3 regions of the Achromobacter sp. RW408 genome follow, and region 2 is predicted to be linked to each of the others. Evidence: predicted binding sites of a transcription regulator. Region 2 holds the regulator's gene; each other region holds the start of a gene.

Region 1 (6,048 bases), on a different contig from region 2:
AAGTTGGGCAGGCGTGAATCGGCCACCATGGCATGTGTCTCCATCGGAAATCTAAGAATTGGGTGGCCAGATTCTAGGTAAACTGTACCGGCATTCAGAGGTACAGTTTGGGCGAACAGTACCATCGCACTGCACCAATTTTCGACTTTTTCCCGCTGGAAACCACGCCGTGGACGCCGATAACTCCCCGGGCCGCGCCCCGCGCGCCGCGCCCATCGCCGAAAGCCTGGCGCGCCTGATCGGGCGCCAGATCGCCGAGGGCGTCTACCGCCCGGGCGATAAATTGCCATCGCTGCGCGAGCTGGCGCAATTGCACCGCTACGCCAAGAACACCGTGGTGGTGGCGTTCGAGATGCTGGTGGCGCGCGGGCTGGTGGAACCGCGCCGCGGCTCGGGCTTCTACGTGCTCGATACCGGACCGGCGCGGCGCGCCGCCGACGAGGAGCCGGGCCAGTTGAGCCGCGCCATGGACATCGTCTGGCTGATGCGCGAGCAGCTCAAGACCCAACCAGACGCCATCGCCGCCGGCGACGGTTTCCCGCCGGTGGAATGGCTGGCCGACATGCGCATGGACCGCTATCACCAGAAGGTGGTGCGCACCGGCCTGGGCACGCTGTTCCGCTATGGCAGCCGCTTCGGCTACGCGCCGCTGCGCGAGAGCCTGGTGCGCAAGCTGGGCGACGTCGGCATCAGCGCGGCGCCGTCGCAACTGGTGTTGACGCACGGCGCCAACGAGGCCATGGACCTGGTGATCCGCTACTTCCTGCCGCCGGGCGCGGCGGCGCTGGTGGACGATCCGGGCTACTACCCGCTGTTCGGCAAGCTCAAGCTGGCGGGCGTGCGCATGCTGGGCGTGCCGCGCCTGGCGGACGGGCCTGACCTGGCGGCGCTGGAGGCCTTGTTGCAGCGCGAGAAGCCGCGCCTCTTTTTCACCCAGTCGCTGGCGCACAATCCCACTGGTTCGGACATCTCGCCGGCCAAGGCCTACAAGCTGCTGCAGCTGTCCGAGCGCTACAACCTGATCGTGGTGGAGAACGACCCGCTGGCCGACTTCAAGCCGACCTCGGCGGTGCGGCTATCGGCGCTGGATCAGCTGGAACGCACGGTCTACATCGGCAGTTTCTCGAAGTCGTTCTCGGCGGCCTTGCGGGTCGGCTTCATCGCCTGCGGCGCGGGCCTGGCCAGCGATCTGGCGGACCTGAAGGCGCTGGTGCACGTCAGCAGTTCGGAATACTGCGAGCGCATGGTCGACGTGATGCTGCGCGACGGCCACTACGAACGCCATCTGGTGCGCCTGCGCCAGCGGCTGGAGGCGGCCACCGGCGACGCGCTGCGGGTGCTGGATTCGCTGGGCGCCGAGGTCTACGCGCGGCCCACCAGCTCGCTGTACCTGTGGTCGGCGTTTCCGGGCGTGGACAATTCGCTGGCGCTGGCCCAGGACCTGATGCCCGAGAAGGTCATCATGGCGCCGGGCCGGGTGTTCAGCGTCGACCCGACCGCCGTGTCGCCGTGGTCGCGCTGCAATGTGGGCGCGGTGGCGTCGCCGCGCTTTCACGCGGCGCTGGCGGCGCGCCTGGGACGCGCCAGCGCTCAGCGGTAGGCGAATTCCTCGAACCAGCCGCGCAGCAAAGCCTGTGCCTGCGTGCCCAGCAGCCGCGCCGGCGGCGTGCTGGGGCAGCTGCGCGCGCCCTGCACCGCGAAGCGCTTGACGCCGCGCCGCGCCAGTTCGCGCGCCAATCCGAGCAACCGGGTCTCGTCGAGCCAGTCGGGATGCCAGGTGATGCGGCATTCGAAATCCACGCCGGCCGTCAGCAACTGCGTCAGGCAGGCCTGCGCCGGGCGGTGCGAATCGCGCCGGCCGGTGATGTCGTCATAGCCCTGCGCGTCGGCCTTGATGTCCAGGCCGACCCAGTCCAGGTAGCGCAGCACGTCGGCCAGCCGCAGCGGATAGATGCCGGCCGTGTGCAGGCCGATGCGATAGCCCATGCGCCGCGCCTCGCGGATCATCGACGGCAGGCGCGGTTCGCTCAGCGGTTCGCCGCCCGAGAACACCACGGCGTCCAGCAGCCCCTGGCGGTTGTCGAGGAAGGCGCGCACGTCGCGCCAGTCGTAGCGCGCGTTGCGCGTCTGCAGTTCGGGGTTGTGGCAGTAGTGGCAGCGCCACGGACAGCCGGCGATGAAGATGACGGCGGCCAGCGTGCCGGGCCAGTCCACGGTGGAAAACGGCGTCAGCCCGCCCACCGCCGGGGAATGGCGCGGCAGCGGCTGGGCCGCCGGCCGCGGCGGCGCGGCATAGGCCATGCGCGGTGGGTGGCGGGCGGGGGCGGCCTTGCGGCCGCCGGCCGCTTCAGGCACGTTGTTCGACGAAGAAGCGGCGTTCATTGAATTCGCCTTGTTTGCCGGTATTGAAGGAAGACACGGGGCGGTGGTAGCCCATGACGCGGGTCCAGACTTCGCAGCGCACGCGCTGGCTGTCGTCCAGGCGCAGCGCCTGCGGGGCGGCGGCTTCGGGAGAGATCACGGTTTGCATAACGGCTCCTTGGGGAAAGGCCGGGCGGGGATCGCCCGGGGAAAAAAGCGGTCGACAGCGGCGGTCAGGCCGGCGCGCAGCAAGACGCCTGCCTGGCCAGCAATTCGGCGTCGCACTTCGGGCAGAACTCGTGGTGCCCGGCCAGATAGCCGTGGTTCGGGCAGATCGAGAACGTCGGCGTGACGGTGATGTACGGCAGCCGGAAATTCGACAGCGCGCGCCGCACCAGTTCCTTGCACGCGCTGGCCGACGACACGGCCTCGTTCATGTACAGGTGCAGCACGGTGCCGCCGGTGTACTTGCCCTGCAGCGCTTCCTGCAGGGCCAGCGCCTCGAACGGATCGTCGGTGTGGCCCACCGGCAGCTGGCTGGAGTTGGTGTAGTAGGGCTGGGCCTCGGTGCCCGCCTGCAGGATGCCGGGGTAGCGCTTGCGGTCTTCGCGGGCGAAGCGGTAGGTGGTGCCTTCGGCGGGCGTGGCCTCCAGGTTGTAGAGGTGCCCGGTCTCTTCCTGGAACTCGGTCATGCGCGCCCGCACCCGATCCAGCAGGCGCACCGCCAGCGCATGGCCGGCCGGCGTGGTGACGTCCTCGGCGTCGCCGCTGAAGTTGCGGATCATCTCGTTGATGCCGTTCACGCCCAGCGTGCTGAAGTGGTTGCGCAGCGTGCCGAGGTAGCGCCGCGTGTACGGGTACAGCCCCTGGTCGATGTAGCGCTGCACCACCTTGCGCTTGGTTTCCAGCACGTCGCGGCCCAGGCCCAGCAGGTGATCCAGGCGCGCCATCAGCGCGGCCTCGTCGCCGCGGCAGGTGTGGCCCAGGCGGGCGCAGTTGACGGTCACCACGCCCACCGACCCGGTCTGCTCGGCCGAGCCGAACAGGCCGTTGCCGCGCTTGAGCAGTTCGCGCAGGTCCAGCTGCAGGCGGCAGCACATGGAGCGCACCATGTGCGGCTCCAGGTCTGAATTGAGGAAGTTCTGGAAGTACGGCAGGCCGTAGCGCGCGGTCATCTCGAACAGGCGCTCGGTGTTGGGATGGTCCCAGTCGAAGTCGGGCGTGATGTTGTAGGTGGGAATCGGGAAGGTGAACACGCGCCCCTTGGCGTCGCCGGCCATCATCACCTCGATGTAGGCGCGGTTGATCATGTCCATCTCGGCCTGCAGGTCGCCATAGGCGAACGGCATTTCCTCGCCGCCGACGTAGGGGATCTGCTCCTTCAGGTCGGCCGGGCAGGTCCAGTCGAAGGTCAGGTTGGTGAACGGCGTCTGCGTGCCCCAGCGGCTCGGCACGTTCAGGTTGTAGATCAGTTCCTGCATGCTTTGCTTGACCTCGGCGTAGGTCATCGCGTCGCGCCGGATGAAGGGCGCCATGTAGGTGTCGAACGAGCTGAAGGCCTGGGCGCCGGCCCATTCGTTCTGCAGCGTGCCCAGGAAGTTGACAATCTGGCCGATGGCCGCCGACATGTGGCGCGGCGGCGTGGCCTCGATCTTGCCGGGGATGCCGTTGAAGCCTTCGGTCAGCAGCTGGCGCAGCGACCAGCCGGCGCAATAGCCGCTGAGCATGTCCAGGTCGTGGATGTGGATGTCGCCATCGCGGTGGGCCTGGCCGGCCTCGGGGGTGAAGACGTTGGACAGCCAGTAGTTGGCGGTGACCTTGCCGGCCACGTTCAGGATCAGCCCGCCCAGGCTGTAGCCCTGGTTGGCGTTGGCGTTGACGCGCCAGTCGCGCTGTTCCAGGTATTCCTCCATGGCGCTTTCCACGTCCACCAGGGTGTGGCGCAGCGCGCGCAGGCGGGCGTGTTGTTCGCGGTAGACGATGTAGGCGCGGGCGGTGCGCCAGTAGCCGGCCTTGACCAGCGTTTCCTCGACCTGGTTCTGGATGGTCTCCACGCCGGGGCAGACGTTGCCTTCGGCGGCCAGCGCCTCGATCACCGCGCCGGTCAGCGCCTGCGCGACGTCGGCGTCCAGTTCTCCGGTGCCGCGGCCGGCGGCGGCGATGGCCGCGGCGATCTTGTCGCGGTCGAATGCGACGACCCGGCCGTCGCGCTTGAGGATGTGTTGGAGTTGCATCGCTGACACCATATGTTGTGGGGTAGGAAAACTCTACCACCACCTATGGTGTCGAAAGCCCGGCTATCGAGGCGTTTGTCGGCTTGTCTTGATGCCGGTCAAACGGCGCCGGCCGGGCCGGCGCGGACGCAATGCGGCCCTAGAAACCCAAGCCGACCCCGGCCAGCGAGATCACCAGCGCCAGGGCGGCGGTGCCCATGGCCGGGCGCGGCGACCACGACAGCATGCCGACCCACAGCAACGCGCCGGCCGACAGCCAGCCCAGCCAGGCCACCACGCCCACGGTGTTGCCCCACAGGCCGACGCAGGGCAGCAGCGCCAGCAGCAACAGCAGGATGCCCGCGCCGCGCAGCACGCGGGAATGGCCGGCCGAGGGATCGCGGCCCCAGACCTGGTCGTAATGGCGCGGCATCGCCAGGCTCAGGCAGGCCATGCCGGAATAGGTCAGCAGCAGCGCCATGGCGATGCCGAAGGCGTCGTTGAGATTCATGCCGTGGCCTCCCGCGAAGCGCGCGTATCGCGCGGCGGCGGCGCCGACAGCGGTTTGCGGCCCAGCCGCAGCGCGGCCCAGCCGGCCGCCACGCCTATGGCCACGGCCGTCAGTTCGACCCCGGCGCTTTCCCAGTCGCCGCGCGCGATCTGCGCCAGCGGATGGTCGCCCAGCGTCAGCAGGGACAGCAGCGGCAGCAGCAGGCACAGCGCCGACAGCAGGCCCAGCTGCCACAGCCAGGCGCGCCGCGGACTGCACAGCCAGGCATGGGCCAGCGTCAGCGCCCAGACGATGAAGAAGGCGCGCAGTTCCCAGCCGGCGCGCTGCGGCAGCGACACCGGCAACAGCCGGTTGGCCCACAGGTAGGCGACGCAGGCGATCGCCAGGCCGGCCAGCGCGGCCACGTTCAGGCCTTCGATCAGGCGGTAGACGCGCGCGGTGGCGGCGCCGAATTCGTCGCCCATCCGGTTGCGGCGCTTGACCATGAACAGGACCGCGCCGGTGCCCATCATGGCGCTGCCGGCCAGGCCGCACACAAAGTACAGCCATTTCATCGCCAGTCCGCCGAACTTGACCATGTGCAGGTCGGACATCACCTGGCGCGTCAACGGCGCGGCGCCGCCCTCGACGCCGCCGGGGGCGCGCAGGCGCAGCAATTGGCCGGTGGCGGCGGAGAATTCGGCCATGCCGGTGGTGCTGCTGATATGGACGTTCTGGTCGGCCTCCTCGTTCCAGCCATAGACCGCGATCCGCATCGAGCCGTCTTCGGGGTTGTTGATGACGATGGCGCGCGCGGTCTGCCCGATCAACCGTTCGGCGCGCGCGACCAGCGGTTCCAGGGCCGGCACGGCGAGCGCGGTGCCGGTCAGCGGGGGCTGGTCTTCGCGCGCCAGTTCGGCCAGGTACAGGCGGGCGGCCTCGGCGCCGGGGCCATAGGTCGCCGCGATGGGCGCTGGCATCAGC
Region 2 (6,048 bases):
CGCGACGCCACCGAACTTGTGCTGCAGGGCCGCTTTGCCCGCATCGCCCGCGCTGCCGACGTCTTCGCCGACGCGCAATAAGGACGCGCCGCCATGATTCCCGTGTACTTCGTGTTGCCGCGGGGAATCGTGCTGCTCGACGTGGCCGGGCCGGCCGAGGCGTTCCGGGTTGCCAACAAGCTGTGCCCGGACGCCTTCGCGCAGCATTTCTGCGGCCCCTCGACCGAAGTGGAAAGCGGCATTCCCGGCCTGCACCTGGCGCGGATCCAGCCCCTGCCCCAGAAGCTGCCGCCCGAGGCGCTGGTGATCGTGTCCGGGGTGGTGGGCAAGCACATCCGCCTGGACGAGCCCGAGGCCCGCGTCATCATCGACTGGCTGGCGGCGCGCCATCCGGTCGACGGCTTCACGCTGATGACCGTCTGCGCCGGCGCCCTGTTCGCCGCCGCGGCCGGCCTGACGCGCCAGCGCGAATGCACCACGCACCACAGCTGCCTGGCGCAATTGGCCGACATGGATCCGTCCGCCCGGCTGCACGACAACCGCATCTTCGTCGAAGACGGCAACCTGGTCAGCAGCGCCGGCATCACCGCCGGCATCGACCTGGCGCTGCACATGGTGTCGCGCCACTGCGGCCCGCGCGTGGCCAGTGAAGTGGCGCGCGACATGGTGGTCTACCAGCGCCGCGCCGGCACCGACTCGGCCCTGTCGCCCTGGCTGGAACACCGCAACCACATGCATCCCGGTGTGCACCGGGTCCAGGACGCGGTGGTGCGCAACCCGGCGGCGCCGTGGTCGGCGCAGTCGCTGGCCGAGCAGGCCCACACCAGTTCGCGCCACCTGACGCGGCTGTTCCGCGAGCACGCCGGCTGCACGCCGATGGACTACCTGTATCAGATACGCGTGGCGCTGGCGCGCGACATGCTGCGCGAAACCCGCTTGAACCTGGAGATGGTGGCGGAGAAATCCGGATTCGGCTCGGCCCAGCACCTGCGCCGCGTGTGGCGCCGATTCCAGCCGCAGACGCCCAGCATGGCGCGGACACCCGCGCTGTAGCGCGCCTTGCGAGTCAATCCGCGCCCCTCAGGCGCCGCGCGGCGCCCTCATTCCTTGCGCAGCTTGGCGGGCAGCACCGGCCCCTGCATCTCGCGGATCGCCTCGACGAATTCGCCGATGTCCTCGAAGCTCTTGTACACCGACGCAAAGCGCACGTAGGCCACCTTGTCGAGCTTGCGCAGCTCGTTCATGACCAGTTCGCCGATATGCCCGGAAGCCACTTCGCGCAGCCCGCTGGCCAGGAGTTGTTCCTCGATGCGGGCGACGGCGGCGTCCACGTCCTCGGTGCTGACCGGGCGCTTGCGCAGCGCCAGGCTCAGGCTGGCGCGCAGCTTGGCGGGATCGTAGTCGCTGCGGCTGCCGTTGCGCTTGACCACGGACGGCATCGCCAGCTCCACCCGCTCGTAGGTGGTGAAGCGCTTGTCACAGGACTGGCAGCGGCGCCGGCGACGGATGGCGTCGCCCTCTTCCGAGACACGGCTGTCGACGACCTGCGTTTCGGAGTTGCCGCAAAATGGACACCGCATGTGTGATCCCTGAAAACACGGAAAGCAATAATTCGCCCATATTGTAACGAGGCGACAGTCGATCCGTGGCGACTATGACAAATTCGTCCCTATTATTTTTGCCACGATGACCGCCGGCGCGCAAGCGCCATTGGCCCGAAAACAAAAGGACGGCCCCTTGCGGAGCCGTCCTCGTCATGTGCCGGCGGGAAAGATCCGCCGCCGCATCACTTCTTGCCGTACACCGGCAGGCGCGAGGTCAGCTCATTGACCTTGGCGCGCACGGCGGCGATGTTGGCTTCGTCACGCGGGTTGTCCAGCACGTCGGCGATCAGGTTGGCGGTCAGCTCGGCCTCGGCTTCGGTGAAGCCGCGGGTGGTCATGGCCGGCGTGCCCAGGCGGATGCCGCTGGTCACGAAGGGCTTTTCCGGATCGTTCGGGATGGCGTTCTTGTTGACGGTGATATGAGCCTGGCCCAGCACGGCTTCGGCTTCCTTGCCCGTGATGCCCTTGGCACGCAGGTCCACCAGCATGACGTGGCTTTCGGTGCGGCCCGAAACGATGCGCAGGCCGCGCTTGACCAGCGTGTCGGCCAGCACCTTGGCGTTCTTGACCACTTGTTGCGCGTAGGTCTTGAATTCGGGTTCCAGCGCTTCCTTGAAGGCCACGGCCTTGCCGGCGATGACGTGCATCAGCGGACCGCCCTGGATGCCGGGGAAGATGGCCGAGTTGATGATCTTCTCGTATTCGGCCTTCATCATGATGACGCCGCCGCGCGGGCCGCGCAGCGACTTGTGCGTGGTCGAGGTGACGAAGTCGGCGTGCGGCACCGGGTTGGGGTACGCGCCGCCGGCGACCAGGCCGGCGTAGTGGGCGATGTCGACCATGAACAGCGCGCCGTTGTCGTGAGCGATGCGGGCCATGCGCTCGAAGTCGATGTGCAGGGCGTAGGCCGAGGCGCCGGCGACGATCAGCTTGGGCTTGTGCTCCTTGGCCAGCTGCTCGACCTGGGCGTAGTTCAGGACTTCGTTTTCGTCCAGGCCGTACGAGATGAAGTTGTACAGCTTGCCCGAGGCGTTGACCGAGGCGCCGTGCGTCAGGTGGCCGCCTTCGGCCAGGCTCATGCCCAGCACGGTGTCGCCCGGCTTCAGGACGGCCATGTACACGCCCTGGTTGGCTTGCGAACCCGAGTTGGGCTGCACGTTGGCGGCTTCGGCGCCGAAGATCTGCTTCAGGCGGTCGATGGCCAGCTGCTCGACCACGTCGACGTATTCGCAACCGCCGTAGTAGCGCTTGCCCGGGTAGCCTTCGGCGTACTTGTTCGTGAGCTGCGTGCCCTGGGCTTCCATGACGGCCGGGCTGGCGTAGTTCTCCGAAGCGATCAGCTCGATGTGCTGCTCTTGGCGAACGTCTTCCTTCTGGACGGCGGCCCAGACGTCCGGGTCAGCCTTGGAGAGGGTGAGGTTGCGGTCAAACATGACGGGGGGTTCCTGAGGCGGTAAGAGAGGAGAAAACTGCGCCCGGGTGGGTAAACCCGGATAATGACGAATAGTTTACCGCGTACCGCCGCTTTCCCTGTCGCCAAAATGCCCCGAATGGCGGCAAAATTCCCGCCAAGGGCGCGAAATTTCCGCGATCCGTCCGTGGCAGGAAAACCCTCTCAATCCGACTTGAGAAACTTTCATGCAAACCCAGACTTTGCTCGCCTACACCCTGGTCGCCGCCGTCAGCGTCGTCACCCCCGGCCCCGCCAGCATCCTGGCCATGCGCAATGGCGCCGCCGGCGGCCTGCGCGCCGTGCTGCCGTCGTCGCTGGGCAATATCACCGGCCTGTTCCTGCTGTCCGGCGCCGCCATGCTGGGCCTGGGCGTGGTGCTGCAATCGTCCGCCCTGCTGTTCGCCATCCTCAAGATCGCCGGCGCCGCCTACCTGATCTACCTGGGCCTGCGCCACCTGCTGGGCCGCAGCAGCGTGGCCGCGCCGCCGCCAGACAGCCAGGGCCGCCCGCCGCGCGGCGCGCTGGCGCTGTACCTGGAGGCCACCCTCGTGGCCGGCCTGAATCCCAAGCCCATCCTGTTCTTCACCGCGCTGTTCCCGCAGTTCCTGAACGCGGCCGAGCCGCTGCTGCCGCAGTTCTTCATCCTGACCGGCATCTTCATGGGCCTGTCGCTGCCATCGCTGCTGGCCTACGGCCTGCTGGCGCGCCGCGCCCGCCGCCTGTTCCAGCAGCCACGCGCGCTGCGCTGGATCAACCGGGCGGTGGGCTCGGTGTTCGTCGCCTTCGGCGTGGCGCTGCTGCGCCTGAAGCGCGCCGGCGCCTGAAGGCGCCGCGCCTCCGGCGGATGGCCGGGAAATAAAAAAGGGCCACATTGATGCGGCCCTTTTTGCTGATCGCGAGGAATCAGGACGCCGAGGTCGCCCCGATCTGCTTGGGCGCCAGCTTCGGGTTGAGCGTGTAGGTGCCGGTCAGCGACGCCTGCGCCAGCACGTGCTTCTGGATGGCGCGCAGCGCGTCCTCGCCGGTGAACGAACCCTGCAGGTTCAGCGTATGGACGTCCAGCGCGTACAGCGTGAACACGTAGCGGTGCACCAGTGCGTCGTTCCAGGGCGGGCACGGGCCGTCATAGCCGAAATAGTCGCCGCTCATGTCGTGGTCGTTGGCGAACCAGGACGAGTACGAGTTGATGCCCTGGCGGGCATCCAGCGGCGCCAGCGGGCCGCCCTTGCCACGCGGCGTGATACCGCTGGAAAAAGCGCCTTCGTCGATTTCGCGCATGTCGGCCGCCAGGTCGACCAGCACCCAATGGAAGAAGTCCACCCGCGGCAGGTCGGCCGGCACTTCACGGCCCTCCTGGTTGACGTCGTCGGGCTTGGAGGGAACGTCCGGGTCGTGGCAGATCAAGGCGAACGACTGCGTACCCGCCGGGACATCGTCCCAGGAAAACTGCGGGTTGTAGTTGTCAGCCAGCGCGACGTGCGATTGCGCATCGATCTTGCCGAAGGCGTAGCGCTCCGGAATCGACTCGTTATCGGAAAAAGACAAACTCGAAAGTTTCATGTCGTGCTCCTTGAAGTGCTGCGAAGGCATCCCAGCCTTGAACGTCCCTCCAGCGTATCAAAATCTTCGCGATTATGGGTTCAACTTAACACGCGCGAACTTGCGCTTGCCCACCTGGACCACGTAAGTCCCCGCAGGCAGTTGCAACGATTTGTCTTCGACCCGGTCGCCATTGACGCGCACCCCGCCCTGCTCGACGTTGCGCTGCGCCTCGGAACCCGAAGCCACCAGGCCAGCCTCGCGCAACAGTTTGAGGATGCCGACCGGCGCGCCGCCGACGCTGACCTCGGGCATGTCCTCCGGAATCGCGCCGTCGCGGAAACGCGCCTCGAACGCGGCCAGGGCGTCCTCGGCGGCCTTGGCCGAATGGAAACGGGTGATGATTTCCTGCGCCAGCATGACCTTGGCGTCGCGCGGATTGCGGCCGCCGTCGATCTCCTGGCGCAGCGCGGCGATGTCTTCCAGCGAACGGAACGACAGCAGCTCGAAGTAGCGCCACATCAGCGTGTCGGAAATCGACATCAGCTTGCCGAACATCGAATCGGGCGACTCCGAAATGCCGATGTAGTTGCCCTTGGACTTGGACATCTTCTCGACGCCGTCGGTGCCGACCAGCAGCGGCATCGTCAGGATGCACTGCGGCTCCTGCCCATACTCCTTCTGCAGCTCGCGGCCGACCAGCAGGTTGAACTTCTGATCGGTGCCCCCCAGCTCCAGATCGGACTTCAGCGCCACCGAGTCGTAACCCTGCATCAGCGGGTACAGGAATTCATGCACCGAGATCGGGATGCCGCCCTTGAAGCGCTTGGTGAAATCCTCGCGTTCCATCATGCGCGCCACGGTGTAGCGCGACGCCAGCTGGATCATGCCGCGCGCGCCCAGCGGGTCGCACCACTCCGAGTTGTAACGGATCTCGGTGCGCGCCGGATCCAGCACCAGGCTGGCCTGCGCATAGTAGGTCTTGGCGTTGGCCTCGATCTGCTCGCGCGTCAGCGGCGGGCGGGTGCTGTTGCGGCCGCTGGGGTCGCCGATGGTCGAGGTGAAGTCGCCGATCAGGAAAATGACCTCATGGCCCAGGTCCTGCAACTGGCGCATCTTGTTGAGCACCACGGTATGGCCCAGGTGGATGTCCGGCGCGGTCGGGTCCAGCCCCAGCTTGATGCGCAGCGGCACGCCGGTGGCGCGGCTGCGGGCCAGCTTGCGGGCGAATTCGGCTTCGACCAGCAACTCATCGCATCCGCGCTTGGCAATACGCAGATCGGCTTCGACTTCGGGGGTGATGGGGGCTTCGGAGGGTGACATTTTTGGGGGGCCGCAACGGCTTCAGCCGATAAAAAGGTGTAAAAAGTGACGAAAACTATCGAAAATTCTAGCCGAATCAGCTAGGATACCGCCCTAATCATACGCAACTGTCATATATACGCAGTTGTG
Region 3 (6,048 bases), on a different contig from region 2:
CCGAGTTTCTTCAGGTCACGCACGAGGTAATCGTTAACGACCGTGAACTCGCCGGAGAGATTCGATTTGACGTACAAGTTCTGGAAAGTGGGTTCGATGCACGCAGATACACCAATGATATTGGAAATAGTCGCGGTTGGGGCGATTGCGATGCAATTGGAGTTGCGCATGCCATGTTGTTTGATGCGCGCGCGCAACGCATCCCAATCGAGCGTGCTCGATTCATCGACCTCGACATGACCACCGCGTTCGTCACGCAGCATCTTCAACGTGTCTTGCGGCAGGATGCCACGCGACCACAGCGAGCCTTCGTACGATTGATAGCGGCCACGTTCTTCGGCCAGCAGGCTCGAGGCCCAGTAGGCGTGATAGCACACCGCTTCCATCGAGCGGTCGGCGAATTCAACGGCGGCTTGCGACGCGTACGGCACGCGCATCATCTGCAGGCAGTCCTGGAAGCCCATGATGCCCATGCCCACCGGGCGATGGCGCGCGTTGGAGTTGCGGGCCTTGTCGACGGCGTAATAGTTGATGTCGATGACGTTGTCGAGCATGCGCATGGCGATGCTGACGGTGCGCTTGATCTTCTCGTGGTCGAGTTCGAAACCGCCGCCAGCGGCCGGCTTCATGTGCGCGACCAGGTTCACCGACCCCAGGTTGCAAACCGCGATTTCCGATTCGTTGGTGTTCAGCGTGATCTCGGTGCACAGGTTCGAGCTGTGGACCACACCGACGTGCTGCTGCGGCGAACGGATGTTGCACGGATCCTTGAACGTGATCCACGGGTGGCCGGTTTCGAACAGCATCGACAGCATCTTGCGCCACAGGGTCAGCGCCGGCATCTTCTTGAACAGCTTCAGGTCGCCGCTGGCGACGCGCGCTTCATAGCCGACGTAGGCTTCTTCGAAGGCCTTGCCGTACTTGTCGTGCAGGTCGGGGCAGTCGGACGGCGAGAACAGGGTCCATTCGCCGCCTTCCATGACGCGCTTCATGAACAGGTCGGGAATCCAGTTCGCCGTGTTCATGTCGTGGGTGCGACGACGCTCGTCGCCGGTGTTCTTGCGCAGTTCGAGGAATTCCTCGATGTCCAGGTGCCACGATTCCAGGTAGGTGCAGACCGCGCCCTTGCGCTTGCCGCCCTGGTTCACCGCCACGGCGGTGTCGTTGACGACCTTCAGGAACGGGACCACGCCCTGGCTTTCGCCGTTGGTGCCCTTGATATGGCTGCGCAGCGCGCGCACCGGGGTCCAGTCGTTGCCCAGGCCGCCGGCGTACTTGGCCAGCAGAGCGTTTTCCTTGATGGCGTCGTAGATGCCTTCCAGGTCGTCGGAGACGGTGGTCAGGTAGCACGACGACAGCTGCGAGTGCAGGGTGCCCGAGTTGAACAGCGTCGGGGTCGAGCTCATGAAGTCGAACGACGACAGGATCTCGTAGAACTCGATGGCGCGGGCTTCGCGATCGGTCTCGCGCAGCGCCAGGCCCATGGCCACGCGCATGAAGAACACCTGCGGCAGTTCGATGCGGGTGCCGCGGATGTGCAGGAAGTAGCGGTCGTACAGGGTCTGCAGGCCGAGGTAGCCGAACTGCAGGTCGCGCTTGGCGTTCAGCGCCTTGCCCAGCTTGGTCAGGTCGTAGCCGGCCAGGTCGGGCGACAGCAGGCCGCCTTCGATGCCGCGGGCGATGAAGGTGGGGAAGTACTCGGCGTAGCGGGCGGCCATGCCGTCCTGCGAGACTTCCTCGCCCAGCACTTCCTTGCGGATCGTGTGCAGCAGCAGGCGGGCGGTGACCTGGCTGTAGGCCGGGTCCTTCTCGACCAGCGCGCGCGCCGACAGGATGGCGGACTTGAACACTTCGTCGACGGGGATGCCGTCGTACAGGTTCTTGACCGTTTCCTTCAGGATGGCTTCGGAGTCGATGAATTCGGCCAGGCCTTCACCGGCGGCGACGATGGTGGCGCGCAGTTCGGCGATGTCCAGCGGACGGCGGACACCCGCGTCCGTGACGTGCAGCACGTTTTCCTGCGGCACGGCGTCGACCTTCTGCTGGCCTTCGGCGGCCGCGGCGGCGGCGCGTTCCTGGGTGCGCTTCTCGCGGTAGAGCACGTAGGCGCGGGCGACGTCGTGCTGGCCCGAGCGCATCAGGGCCAGTTCGACCTGGTCCTGGATGTCTTCGATATGGAAGGTGCCGCCACCGGGGCGGTTGCGCACCAGCGCGTTGACGGCCTGGGTCGTCAGTTGTTCAACCAGCTCGCGCACGCGGGCCGAGGCCGCGCCCTGGCCGCCGTTGACGGCCAGGAAGGCCTTGGTCATGGCGATGGCGATCTTGCCGGGTTCGAACCCGACCACCGAGCCATTGCGGCGGATGATGTTGTAGCTGGCCCATTGCCCGCCGTTGGCGTCGGCAGGGGAATCGGTTTGCGAGGGCGGCACGGCCGAGGGCCGGGTCACAGAGGCGATCGTAGTCTGCATGGAAGCTCCTGTGCGAAAAGCGCGTAGATAGCGACATGACGACGTCATGTCAGGTACGAAATTGGATCTTATTGAGGGGGTCGCAACGCTTGGACGGACGAATCCGCATGGCGTGGCCGACGAGTATCAGCGGTTAGGCGACCACAAGATGTAGTGTAGCACCCCTCGTTGGACACTAATTCTAGTGATCGAGTACGACAGCTACAAGAAGAAGATAGGATCAGGTTCCCAAAACATTGTTACTAAATGCACTGGGCGCGCCTAGCAAGGCGCGCCCAGGAGAATGCCGCTCAGCGCGAGTGTTTATGCGGTTTTCCGCAGGGGTACATCGCGCGGGGCAGGCGCCGTATAGCTTTGCATCAAGCGGGCCAGCTCCGTCCTGTACTTCTCGACGTTCGCAGCCTTCACGTGGCCGAAGCCGCGGATGGTTTCTGCAAGGGCGGCGATTGTAGCCGCTTGCGCCAGGTTGTCGCGGTTCAACCCTGCGAGCAACTGGTCTATGGTCTGGCGGTATTCGCCCACCAGCGCGCGCTCCATCTTGCGTTCGGCGGTGTGGCCGAACGGATCGAACCAGGTGCCGCGCAGGCGCTTGAAGCGGGTCAGCAGCTTGAGCGCGGTCATGGTGCGCGGGCCCAGCGTCACCTTGCGCGGCACGCCGGTGCGCGGGTCCTTGCGCGCGAAGATCGGCGGCGCCATGTGGAAACGCAGGCTGTAGTCGCCCTCGAACTGGCCCTTGAGCTGGGCCTGGAAGGCCTCGCCCGTATAGAGGCGGGCGACTTCGTATTCGTCCTTGTAGGCCATCAGCTTGAACAGTCCGCGCGCCACCGCCATGGCCAGGCGCGGCGTCCTGGCGTCGGGCGCCAGCTCGCGCTCGCGCGCGGCGACGCGTTCGACCACCTCGCGGTAGGCCTGCGCGTAGGCGGCGTCCTGGTAGGCGGTCAGGTCTTCGACGCGGCGCGCCACGGCGCGCTCGAAGGTTTCCGGCACATGCAGTTGCACCACCTGGGCGCGCGGGCGCAGCGCGCCTTCCAGCGCTTCGGGTTGGTGCGCGGCCAGGCGGCCGCTGTCGAAGGCCGCGCGGTTGGCGGCCACGGCGACGCCATTCAGTTCGATGGCGCGGTTGATGGCGGCCTGCGACAGCGGCACGCCGCCGCGCTGCCAGGCGTAGCCCAGCATGAACATGTTCGACAGGATGCTGTCGCCGAACAGCGCCAGCGCGGCCTCGTGCGCATCGATGGCGGCGGTGTGCTCGTCGCCGGCGGCGTGGCGGATCTTGGCCAGCAGCGCTTCCGGCCGCATGGCGGCGTCCGGGTTGCGGGTGAAATCGGACACCGGGGCGACGTAGGTGTTGACGGTGACCTGCGTGTGGCCGCGGCGCAGCGCGCCGAGCGAGTCGGGCGCCACGGAGGCGACCGGATCGCACAGGATGGCGGCGTCGGCCTGCTGCCAGTCCAGGCGCACCGGGCCGGCGGCCGCGCCCGCGGGCGCCAGGCGGATGTGGCTGACGACCGTGCCGCCTTTCTGCGCCAGGCCGGTCAGGTCCAGCACCGCGGCCGACAGGCCTTCCAGGTGCGCGGCCATCGAGACGATGGCGCCGATGGTGATGACGCCGGTGCCGCCCATGCCCGCCACCAGCAGGCGGTAAGGGCGTTCCAGCGCCGGCGGTTGCGGCAGCGGCAGTTGCTGGATCAGGCGCTGCAGGCGTTCCTGGTCGGCCTTGGGCGCCGCGCTCTTTCTGGGCTTGCCGCCCATGACCGAGACGAAGCTGGGGCAGAAGCCTTCGGCGCAGGAGTAGTCCTTGTTGCAGCTGGACTGGTCGATGGCGCGCTTGCGGCCGTAGGGCGTTTCCAGCGGCACCACCGACAGGCAGTTCGATTTCACGCCGCAGTCGCCGCAGCCCTCGCACACGGCGCTGTTGATCAGCATGCGGCGGGCCGGGTCGGGGAACTGGTTCTTCTTCCTGCGGCGGCGCTTTTCGGCGGCGCAGGTCTGGTCGTGGATCAGCACGGTGACGCCGGGGATCTCGCGCAGCTCGCGTTGCAGCGCGTCGAGGTCGCGGCGGTGGTGCACCTTGATGCCGGCGCCCAGGTCCACGCCCTGGTATTTCTCGGGTTCGTCGCTGGTGACGACGATGCGGGCGACGTTCTCGCCGCGCAGTTGCTGGCAGATCTGCGGCACCGAGATCGGTCCATCCACCGGCTGGCCGCCGGTCATGGCGACGGCGTCGTTGAACAGGATCTTGTAGGTGATGTTGGCCTTGGCGGCCACGGCCTGGCGGATCGCCAGGTAGCCGGAGTGGTAATAGGTGCCTTCCCCCATGTTCTGGAAGATGTGCGGCATCCTGGTGTAGCGCGACAGGCCGATCCAGTCGACCCCTTCGCCGCCCATCTGGGTCAGGCCGCCAGTGTCGCGGTCCATCCAGGCGGCCATGTAGTGGCAGCCCACGCCCGACAGCGCCTGGCTGCCTTCGGGCACCTTGGTCGAGGTGCTGTGCGGACAGCCGGAACAGAAGTAGGGCCGGCGGCGCATGCCGTCGGCGTCGTTGGACAGCATGTCCTGGCAGTCGAAGGTGGCCAGGTCGACGCCGGGCTGCAGGCCGGCGCTGCGCGACAGCCATTGGGCCAGCGGCCGCGCCAGCAGCGACGGGCGCAGCTGGCCGGCGGACGGCACCAGCGTCTCGCCGTCGAAACCCTTCTTGCCGACCACGGTGGCGCGCTCGGGCAGGTTGAACAGCAGGTCCTTGAGCTGGGTCTCGACCACGGCGCCTTTTTCCTCGATCACGAGGATGTGCGACAGGCCGCGCGCGAACTCGAGCATGCGTTCGGCGTCCAGCGGCCAGGTCAGGCCGGGTTTGTAGATGCGCACCGGCGCGTTGGCGGTGACGGTGTCCACGCCCAGGCGCGACAGCGCTTCCATCGCGTCCAGGTGGGCCTTGCCGACGGTGACGATGCCGACGGTGGCCTTGGGCGCCGGACAGGTGAGGCGGTCGATGCTGTGGCGGCGGGCGAAGGCGGCCACCGCCTTCATGCGCAGGTTCATGCGGGTTTCGACCGCCAGCGACAGGAAGTCGCGGGCGGAGTATTCCAGCGCTTCCGGCGGCAGGTCCGGATCGGCCGGCATGTCGTAGCTGAGCACCGGCGCGGGCGTGAAGGAGTGGCCGCTCTCGATGGTTTCAGAGACGGCCTTGAAGGCGACCCAGGTGCCGGAGTGGCGCGACAGGGCCCAGCCCCACAGGGCGAAGGTTTCGTATTCGTCGATCGAGGCCGGGTGCACGATGGGCATCTGCCAGCCGATCAGCGAGGCCTCGCTGGCGTGCGGGATGGAGGAGGAGACGGCGGTGTGGTCGTCGCCCACCACCACCAGCACGCCGCCATGGCGCGAGGCGCCGGCGGCGTTGCCGTGGTGCAGGGCATCGCCGGCGCGATCCACGCCGGGGCCCTTGCCGTACCACATGGCGAAGACGCCATCGACGTTGCGGTCGGCACGCATGCCGGCCTGCTGCGTGCCCATGACGGCGGTGGCGGCCATGTCTTCGTTGATGCCGGGCAGGAACGAGATCTGGTTGGCGTCGAGCGCCTTC

The links. The regulator NrdR, encoded in region 2, represses ribonucleotide reductase genes. The targets are predictions, from matches to a motif close to CACNANATNTNGTG.
Region 1: the regulator NrdR is predicted to act here: its motif matches at 4,602-4,615, upstream of DK459_RS09630 (ribonucleoside triphosphate reductase).
Region 3: the regulator NrdR is predicted to act here: its motif matches at 2,611-2,624, upstream of DK459_RS03240 (ribonucleoside-diphosphate reductase subunit alpha).

What each region holds. Positions count from the first base shown of each region.
Region 1 is NZ_QHHO01000040.1:446,428-452,475, reverse strand. Features, by position in the region: gene DK459_RS09650 (hydroxymethylglutaryl-CoA reductase, degradative) at 1-29, opposite strand, end outside; gene DK459_RS09645 (PLP-dependent aminotransferase family protein) at 170-1,600, shown strand; gene DK459_RS09640 (anaerobic ribonucleoside-triphosphate reductase activating protein) at 1,591-2,382, opposite strand; gene nrdD (anaerobic ribonucleoside-triphosphate reductase) at 2,348-2,530, opposite strand; gene DK459_RS09630 (ribonucleoside triphosphate reductase) at 2,595-4,595, opposite strand; gene DK459_RS09625 (DUF3325 domain-containing protein) at 4,735-5,085, opposite strand; gene DK459_RS09620 (PepSY domain-containing protein) at 5,082-6,048, opposite strand, start outside.
Region 2 is NZ_QHHO01000047.1:694,250-700,297, forward strand. Features, by position in the region: gene DK459_RS19315 (cysteine hydrolase family protein) at 1-81, shown strand, start outside; gene DK459_RS19320 (GlxA family transcriptional regulator) at 94-1,053, shown strand; gene nrdR (transcriptional regulator NrdR) at 1,101-1,580, opposite strand; gene glyA (serine hydroxymethyltransferase) at 1,787-3,037, opposite strand; gene DK459_RS19335 (LysE family translocator) at 3,243-3,881, shown strand; gene DK459_RS19340 (YbhB/YbcL family Raf kinase inhibitor-like protein) at 3,961-4,617, opposite strand; gene tyrS (tyrosine--tRNA ligase) at 4,690-5,919, opposite strand.
Region 3 is NZ_QHHO01000022.1:214,907-220,954, reverse strand. Features, by position in the region: gene DK459_RS03240 (ribonucleoside-diphosphate reductase subunit alpha) at 1-2,468, opposite strand, end outside; gene DK459_RS03235 (indolepyruvate ferredoxin oxidoreductase family protein) at 2,772-6,048, opposite strand, start outside.